3 regions of the Candidatus Pantoea communis genome follow, and region 2 is predicted to be linked to each of the others. Evidence: predicted binding sites of a transcription regulator. Region 2 holds the regulator's gene; each other region holds the start of a gene.
What was found. Region 2 encodes PurR, which represses purine synthesis genes. Its sites were predicted from a motif close to CANGCAAACGTTTGCNTG; they were not measured.
Positions count from the first base shown of each region.

Region 1: the regulator PurR is predicted to act here: its motif matches at 1,776-1,793, upstream of F3J37_RS13710 (NCS2 family permease).
Region 3: the regulator PurR is predicted to act here: its motif matches at 1,559-1,576, upstream of purL (phosphoribosylformylglycinamidine synthase).

Region 1 covers NZ_VWXC01000009.1:120,700-123,844, reverse strand. Annotated here, with positions in the region: gene soxR (redox-sensitive transcriptional activator SoxR) at 1-428, shown strand, start outside; gene F3J37_RS13720 (glutathione S-transferase family protein) at 473-1,135, shown strand; gene F3J37_RS13715 (hypothetical protein) at 1,228-1,455, opposite strand; gene F3J37_RS13710 (NCS2 family permease) at 1,880-3,145, shown strand, end outside.
Region 2 covers NZ_VWXC01000001.1:472,284-475,428, forward strand. Annotated here, with positions in the region: gene F3J37_RS02465 (C40 family peptidase) at 1-486, shown strand, start outside; gene cydH (cytochrome bd-I oxidase subunit CydH) at 572-661, opposite strand; gene purR (HTH-type transcriptional repressor PurR) at 937-1,962, shown strand; gene punR (DNA-binding transcriptional activator PunR) at 1,959-2,870, opposite strand; gene punC (purine nucleoside transporter PunC) at 2,979-3,145, shown strand, end outside.
Region 3 covers NZ_VWXC01000024.1:63,860-67,004, reverse strand. Annotated here, with positions in the region: gene purL (phosphoribosylformylglycinamidine synthase) at 1-1,469, opposite strand, end outside; gene mltF (membrane-bound lytic murein transglycosylase MltF) at 1,740-3,145, shown strand, end outside.

The DNA of each region.
Region 1 (3,145 bases), on a different contig from region 2:
TGGCGAAACGTAGCGGCGTGGCCGTTTCCGCGCTGCACTTTTATGAAACCAAAGGTTTAATTTTCAGTTCGCGCAATGGCGGCAATCAACGGCGTTACAGCCGCGATGTGCTGCGCCGTGTGGCGATTATCAAGATTGCGCAGCGCATCGGTATTCCGCTGGCCACTGTCAGCGACAGTTTGATGCATGTACCAGCCAACAAGCGTATGTCGACGCAGGAGTGGGATGCGCTGACGCAGCACTGGCGTGAAGAGCTGGATAAGCGTATCGAAACCCTGACGCGTCTGCGCAACGATTTGGACGGGTGTATTGGCTGTGGCTGCTTATCGATGCGCGATTGTCCACTGCGCAATCCCGGTGACCGTCTGGCACAGCAAGGTTCGGGGGCGGTGTTACTCGATCCTGAGCAAGACGAGCACAAAGGTTAATCCGCTATACTTGCCGGGAGACTTTGACCGGCAAGGAAAACCGCATGATTACCGTTCACCATCTGGAAAATTCCCGTTCGCATCGCGTGTTGTGGCTGCTGGAAGAGCTGTCGGTGCCGTATCAAATTAAACGTTATCAGCGCGAGGACACGCTGCTGGCGCCAGAGTCATTAAAGAAAACTCACCCGTTGGGGAAGTCGCCGGTGATTACCGATGGCAATCGGGTGATCGCCGAGTCAGGGGCGATTCTGGCATATCTGCAGCAGAAATATGACAGCGAGCATTTGTTCGCCATCACGGACGAGGATGAACAGATTCAGGCGCGTTACTGGCTGCATTACGCAGAAGGGTCGCTGATGCCATTGCTGGTGATGAAGCTGGTGTTTGGGCAACTCGGGAAGAAGCCGGTGCCGTGGATTTTACGTCCGGCAGGCGTGGCGTTGAGCAAAGGGATTCAGAAGGCCTGGTTGAACAAGCAGCTAAAACTGCACGGCGACGTGATTGAGCAGCATCTTAGCCAGCATCGTTATTTCGCCGGGTCACGGTTTAGCATCGCCGATGTGCAGATGAGTTTCCCGCTGCTGGCGTTGCAAGTGCGGGGATCGTTGAAAGAGATGCCGGCCACCGCACGCTGGCTGGAATCGATGCAGCAACGTGCTGCCTGGCAACGCGCGATTGAGCAGGGCGGGGCGATTACGTTTAGTTAGTTTGTCGCTGCAGTGCTGTGGGTTGGGTGCTGTGAGTTGGGTACTATAGGTTGAGTGCTGTGGGTTAGTCGTTGTGGGTTGGGTGCTGTGGATTATCGCTGTGAGTTGATTGCCATGCCCATCAAAGGCCCGCCCGATCGCAAAGGAATAACGCATCCATGCAGATCGGCCGCGCCGTCCATGGCGCGGACGCTTTGCTCTTCGGGCGGGCCTTTGCTGGGCCTCAAGTTGATCATCGCTTCAAGTTGCAGCAACCTCATACCTTTGGTGCCGTTGGTGAGAAAATTATGCGATGAATGGAATGGGTCGCGATTTTCCATACATTCATCACACGGACGCTTTGCTCTTCGGGCTGGCCTTTCTTGGGCTTCAAGTTGATCATCGCTTCAAGTTGCAGCAACCTCGTACTTCGGGTGCAGTTGGAGTGGAAAACTATGCGATAAATTGAAAAAACCAATATTTTCCAGCCAGTTCCGACCCCTTAAGTTTCGCCAAAAGCAGTGTAACCACATTGTTAACCCGCGCCAGTCTGCGCTTTATCCTGCCTGATAATCGATTAGTAGTTGAAAACCCCATAGCAAACGCCAGATAATCGTTTGCCTTTTTCCGTGTCCCCCTTTTACGACCTGGAATACGCGGCCACGTAAACGTTTGCCTCTTTTCTCTTTGAGAACCTTCACCAGGATGATGCGCAAACGCGGGCCGTGGGGCTCATTACATCTTAAAAAACGCAGAGGATTTACTATGTCTGGCGACTCACGCCCGGCCAGTGGAAAACTGGACGCCTGGTTCAACATCTCGGCACGCGGCAGCAGCGTGCGTCAGGAAATTTTGGCGGGGCTAACCACCTTTTTAGCCATGGTTTACTCCGTCATTGTCGTACCGGGTATGCTGGGTAAAGCCGGCTTCTCGCCGACTGCCGTGTTTGTAGCGACCTGCCTGGTCGCCAGCTTTGGTTCGATCATCATGGGATTGTGGGCCAACCTGCCCATGGCGATCGGCTGTGCGATTTCCCTGACCGCCTTCACCGCGTTTAGCCTGGTGCTGGGCCAGCACATTAGCGTCCCGGTTGCCCTTGGCGCGGTATTCCTGATGGGCTTGCTGTTCACGTTGATTTCGGTCACCGGGATTCGCGCCTGGATTTTGCGTAACCTGCCGATGGGCGTGGCGCACGGCACGGGAGTCGGTATTGGCTTGTTCCTGCTGCTGATTGCGGCCGATGGTATTGGCCTGGTTGTGAAGAACCCAGCGCCGGGCTTGCCGGTGGCACTCGGCCACTTCACCTCGTTCCCGGTGATTATGGCGCTGATCGGGCTGGCGGCCATCTTTGGTCTGGAAAAACGTCGTGTGCCAGGCGGAATTTTGCTGACCATCGTAGCGATTTCTGTGGTGGGTCTGATCTTTGATCCGGCTGTCACCTATCAGGGGCTATTCGCTATGCCGAGCCTGAAGGATGCCAACGGCCAATCCGCGATGTTTAGTCTCGATATCATGGGGGCGCTGCAACCGGTGGTGCTGCCAAGTGTGCTGGCGCTGGTGATGACCGCGGTATTTGATGCCACCGGCACCATTCGTGCAGTGGCGGGCCAGGCGAATCTGCTGGATAAAGACGGCCAGATCATTAACGGTGGCCGCGCGTTGACCACCGACTCCGTCAGCAGCCTGTTTGCCGGTTTAGTCGGTGCTTCGCCTGCGGCGGTGTATATCGAATCGGCAGCCGGAACGGCAGCGGGCGGTAAAACTGGCCTGACAGCGATTGTCGTCGGTCTGTTGTTCCTGTTAATTCTGTTTATGTCCCCGCTGGCCTATCTGGTTCCGGCCTACGCGACGGCGCCAGCGTTGATGTACGTTGGCCTGCTGATGCTGAGCAACGTGGCGAAGATTGACTTCAATGACTTTGTCGATGCGATGTCGGGTTTGGTCACTGCCGTGTTCATCGTCCTGACTTGCAACATCGTGACTGGCATCATGCTCGGCTTCGGCTCGTTGGTGATTGGCCGCCTCTTTGCG
Region 2 (3,145 bases):
GCGAAAAAGTCCCCGGATGTGGACGATGAAGTTCAGGGACTCACTGGCATCAAGATGAGCAAATCCCACCGCCTGCGCTACCAAAAGGCACGCGAAACCGCGATGACGAAGTTGATGGGACAACTGGGCAAGCCTTACCAGTGGGGTGGCACCTCACCCCATACCGGTTTCGATTGCAGTGGTTTGGTCTGGTATGCCTATAAAGATCTCGTCAAATACAAATTCCCACGCACGGCGAATGAGATGTATCACCTGCACGATGCCGCGCCCATTAAGCGTGAGATGCTGGAGAAAGGGGATTTGGTATTCTTCCGCATCAATAATCGCGGGACTGCCGATCATGTGGGCGTTTACCTCGGCAACGGTAAATTTATTCAGTCACCCCGCACCGGTAAAGACATTCAGATTAGCGCATTGGGCGAAGACTACTGGCAGAAACACTATGTCGGTGCGCGCCGTATGATGACTCCAAAAACTATTCGCTAATTGTTGCGCAACATCCTGTGGCTCTCGCCACAAAAAAAGCCGGACGCTTAATCAGTGCCGGCTTTTTTTATTGATGCGCTTTGAATTAATGAAGAATGGCGGTGAAGCTAAACGCAATAATCATCAACAGTGCGCCAACCGTGGTCATTAGCGCCAGCTTTAAATCTGTACTCATCACTACTCCTTAGTCACACATTTATTAGGGTTAAAACAATTTTCGCACAGCGGTGGGCAAAAATCTCGTCTTATCCGCGCTGGCTTGCTAGAATCGCCGCCTTTCGTTGCGCAACTGATTTTTGCGCATGCTGTATTTACAGCCTGCTGAAGTGATTTTCCCTGCCTGAAACGGCAGATTTGCCCCCCCCTTTAGGGCATAAAACCCTTCGCAGACGCAAACGTTTAACAAAATACTTATCAGTAAGTTGCGATAAGCCGGGGAGTACCTTTTTCATGGCAACAATTAAAGATGTAGCGAAACGCGCGGGTGTATCTACCACCACCGTTTCGCATGTCATCAACAAAACGCGTTTTGTTGCAGAGGAAACGCGTAACGCCGTATGGGAAGCGATTAAAGAGCTGCACTATTCGCCGAGCGCCGTTGCGCGTAGTTTGAAGGTGAATCACACCAAAACGCTGGGACTGTTAGCCACTTCCAGCGAAGCGCCCTACTTTGCCGAAATTATCGAAGCGGTTGAGAACCACTGTTTCGAACGCGGCTATACCTTGATTCTGGGCAACGCACATAACGATTTGCAAAAGCAGCGCGCTTACCTGTCGATGATGGCGCAAAAGCGTGTGGATGGTCTGTTAGTCATGTGCTCAGAGTATCCTGACGATTTGCTGCAGATGCTGGAAGAGAACCGCAACATTCCGATGGTCGTGATGGACTGGGGCGCCTCTCGCGGCGACTTCACCGATACCGTACAGGATAACGCCTTCCAGGGGGGTTACCTGGCTGGACGCTACCTTATCGAGCGCGGTCACCGAGATATCGGTGCGATTCCGGGTCAAATGGAGCGCAACACCGGCGGCGGGCGCCATGCGGGCTTCCTGCAGGCGATGAGCGAAGGCGGTGTGACCGTGCGGCCGGAATGGGTTGTTCAGGGCGACTTCGAGCCAGAATCGGGTTATCAGGCGATGCAGCAGATCCTTAATCAGAAACAGCGTCCGACCGCCGTGTTCTGCGGGGGCGATATCATGGCGATGGGCGCGATCTGTGCCGCCGATGAGATGGGACTGCGCGTGCCGCAGGACATCTCCGTGATTGGCTATGATAACGTGCGCAACGCGCGCTACTTCACCCCTGCGCTCACCACAGTTCACCAGCCGAAAGCGGAGTTGGGCAAAAAAGCGCTGGAAATGCTGCTGGATCGCATCACCAGCAAACGCGAAGAGCCGCAAACCATTGAGGTCCAGCCTACACTGATTGAGCGTCGCTCCGTGGCGGACGGTCCATTCCGTGATTACCGCCGTTAAAGCTGATTTTCGCTGAGCCACTCGTGGTTCAGCGTTTCAGCATCGCCAAGATAGGCGAGTAACCACTCCAGCGCGGGTGACGCACGCTGTTCTGACCAACTGACGCAGCAGGGACTTTCCGGAAACGGCTGCGGCAGTGATAGCTCGACCAACGCCCCCCTATCCAATAATGGCCGCGCCAGGTGGCCCGGCACCATGCCCACGCACAATCCCGCCTGCAAACAATCCATCCCTGTTTCCCACTCTGGCACCACTAAACGCCGCTGATTATCCAATGTCCAGGTCATGCGTCGTGGTAATGCGCGAGAGGTATCTTCCAGTACCAGCGATGGCCAGGCACGCAGCGCTTCTTCGTTGAGATCGGCACTCGCGGCCAGAGGATGATCAGGACTGACCACACAACGCCAGTTTAGAGCACCCATATCCTGAAAGGCAAAACGTCCACCCACCGGGATCGCCTGGGTGGCGCCAATCGCCACATCGACCCGCCCGTCCGCTAAGGCATCCCATACACCGTTAAATACCTCGTAGCTGATGATCAATTCCATATCCGGGAAATGACGGTAAAAATCCTTTACCAGTTGTCGGGTACGCTGGGGTTTTACAATGCAATCCACGGCAATACTGAGCTGTCCGCGCCAGCCATTCGCCAGTTGCTGGCACTGCCTGCGGGTTGCCAGCATTTTTTTGATAACAGATCGCCCCTCCCGCACAAAATGCTCGCCCGCCGGGGTTAACACCACCTCACGGTGCTGACGCTCAAACAACGGCACGGCCAGCCAGGTTTCCAGCTGACGCACCGTATAGCTGACGGCAGAGGGCACGCGATGTAATTCCTGCGCCGCTGCGCTGAAACTGCCATTGCGCGCGACGGCGTCCACTACTTCCAGCGCATACTCAGACCACATACTTTTGCCTTCAAAAATTTTAATAGCACTGCGCAAATATTAGCGTTTCACAAAGAATGACGCACTCTTTTACACTCCCCGACGTTCAATCTGCCAATGAGAATTACTATGTTGTCGTCAAAAGGATTTATGCCCTATCTTGCCGTGCTCAGCATGCTCGGCTTCCTCGCTACGGATATGTATCTGCCTGCCTTTGGCGATATGCAGCGTGACTTCGCCACCGCGCCGGGCACCATCAGCGCCAGCCTCAGTCTGTTTCTCGGTGGTTTTGCCTG
Region 3 (3,145 bases), on a different contig from region 2:
TGCCAGCAACGGTCGATCACTTCCTGGCAGCGACGTTCCATTTCCGGGTTGTCACGCTGGACAGATGCAAAATCCAGATCCGCATCAGACTGCCCAGAGGCCATTGAAGAGGCTGCTCCGCCACCGAGGCCAATGTTCATCGCGGGTCCGCCGAGCACGATCAGTTTCGCGCCGACGACGATCTCACCCTTCTGCACGTGGTCAGCACGGATGTTACCAATACCGCCCGCCAGCATGATCGGCTTATGGTAGCCACGCAGTTCTGAGCCATTATGGCTGTTCACGCGCTCTTCATAAGTACGGAAGTATCCGTTCAGTGCCGGACGGCCAAATTCGTTGTTGAACGCTGCGCCGCCCAGTGGGCCTTCAGTCATGATATCCAGCGCGGTAACAATACGCTCCGGCTTACCAAAATCTTCTTCCCACGGCTGTTCAAAACCCGGAATACGCAGGTTGGAAACGGAGAAACCGACCAGGCCCGCTTTCGGCTTCGCGCCACGTCCCGTTGCGCCTTCATCACGGATTTCACCACCGGAACCGGTCGCAGCACCTGGCCACGGCGAAATCGCGGTGGGGTGGTTATGGGTTTCCACCTTCATCAGGATATGCGCCTCTTCCTGATGGAAGGTGTATTCGCCCTTCTGCGCATCGGCGTAGAAGCGGCCCACTTTTGAACCTTCCATTACCGCGGCGTTGTCTTTATAAGCAGACAGAACGTGCTCAGGATTGTGTTCAAAGGTGTTTTTGATCATTTTAAACAGCGACTTCGGCTGTTTTTCACCGTCGATAATCCAGTCGGCGTTGAAGATTTTATGACGGCAGTGCTCTGAGTTTGCCTGAGCAAACATATAGAGCTCGATGTCGTTCGGATTGCGGCCCAGTTTGGTGAAGGCATTCAGCAAATAGTCGATTTCGTCATCGGCCAGTGCCAGGCCCAGCGTGGTGTTGGCCTGTTCCAGTGCAATGCGACCGGCACCCAGCACATCAACGCTTTTCAGCGGCTGTGGTTCATGGTGTGCGAACAACTGCTGCGCATCATTCAGGTCACCGAACACGGTCTCCATCATGCGGTCATGCAGCAGGCTAGCCAACTGTTGCCATTGCGCTTCCGTCAGCTGCGGCGCCTGCACATAGAAAGCCATACCGCGTTCGAGGCGGATAACCTGGGGCAGATCGCAGTTGTGCGCGATATCGGTGGCTTTTGATGACCACGGAGAAATGGTGCCGGGACGCGGCGTCACCAGTAACAGACGCCCTTGTGGCGCGTGCTCGGCGAGAGAAGGACCGTATTTCAGCAGACGTTGCAGGCGGGCATGTTCATCCGCACTGAGCGGTGCACTGACATCGGCAAAATGGACGTACTCGGCGTAAATATCACTCACTGGCAGGTGAGCGTCCTGAAAGCGGGTCAGCAGTTTGTTTACACGAAATGCCGACAGAGCGGGCGAACCACGCAGAATTTCCATCATCAAAGATCTCTCGTCTTCGAAGCGCCGGGCGACGCTTCATTGGGCGCAACAGGGGAAAACGGGCGGTATTATAGAGAAACAGCACGGGTTACGAAACCGTTTGCGCATAAAATCTGGCACTCAGCATTTGGCTGAATTTTGCACAATTCTTGCTATATAAGTTGCCCTGCTGCACTTTGTTGCGCAAAATGCCCCTCGCTCTGGGAGTAAAAACAACACAAATACTGCCTTTAAAAGACAGAGGCCTGTGAGCCATTACGAGACAACTATTTGAAACGCCTGAAAATAAACTATCTGTTTATCGGTCTGATCACCGTGCTACTTGCGCTGGCACTGTGGCCTTCCATCCCCTGGTACGGGGGCGGAAAAGACGCGTTATCACAGATTAAATCACGTGGAGTGCTGCGCATCAGTACCGTCAACTCCCCGCTGACTTACTACACCATCAATAATGCACCAGCCGGTATGGATTACGAGCTGGCGAAACGCTTCGCCGATTATCTTGGCGTCAAACTTGAGGTTACGGTGCGTCCGAACCTCGGCGATCTGTTTGACGATCTGGATGATGGTAAGGCGGATTTGCTCGCAGCTGGGCTGATCTACAACGGTGAACGCCTTGCCCACTATCAAAGTGGACCGAGCTACTACTCTGTTTCGCAGCAGTTGGTGTACCGCATTGATAAGCCACGGCCGAAGAATCTCGGCGATTTGAAAGGCCGCCTGATTGTGCAGTCCGGTTCGGCATATCTGTCAACTTTACGTTCCGCAAAAGCTGACAGCTATCCCGATCTCGATTGGGCGATTTCTACCGATCAGGGACAGAAAGCGCTGCTGGAAGCCGTCGCCGACGGCAAGCTGGATTACACCGTGGGCGATTCGGTCACCATCGGCTTATTGCAGCGCATCCATCCGCAGCTGGCCGTAGCATTCGACATCACCGATGAAGAACCGGTCACCTGGTATCTGCCACGCAATGATGATGACAGTCTGAATGCGGCAATGCTCGACTTCTACAGCCAGATGGGCGAAGAAGGCACAATGGCGCGCCTCGAAGAGAAGTATCTCGGTCACGTTGGCACTTTTGATTACGTGGATACCCGCACCTTCCTGCGCGCGATTGATAACACGTTGCCGGATATCAAACCGCTGTTTGAGAAATACGCGGCGAGCATGGACTGGCGTCTGCTGGCAGCCATCTCTTATCAGGAGTCGCACTGGAATCCGCAGGCGACCTCACCGACCGGCGTGCGTGGCATGATGATGTTGACGCGTAACACCGCTGACAGCCTTGATGTGAACGATCGCCTCGATCCTGAGCAGAGCATCCGCGGCGGCAGCGAATACCTGCAACGTATGATGGAGAAGGTGCCGGACACCATTCCTGATGATGAGCGCATCTGGTTTGCATTGGCGGCCTATAACATGGGCTATGCGCACATGCTGGATGCCCGCAAGCTGACGGCCAAACAAGGCGGTAATCCTGATAGCTGGGCCGATGTCAAACAGCGTCTGCCGATGCTGAGCCAGAAGCGTTATTACGCGCAAACCTCCTACGGTTACGCGCGCGGCCATGAAGCTTACAACTATGTCGAGAACATCCGTAAGTATCAGATCAGTCTGGTGGGATATCTGCAGGAGCAGGAGAAGCGCATCGCTCAGCAGTCGGCGCTGGAAGC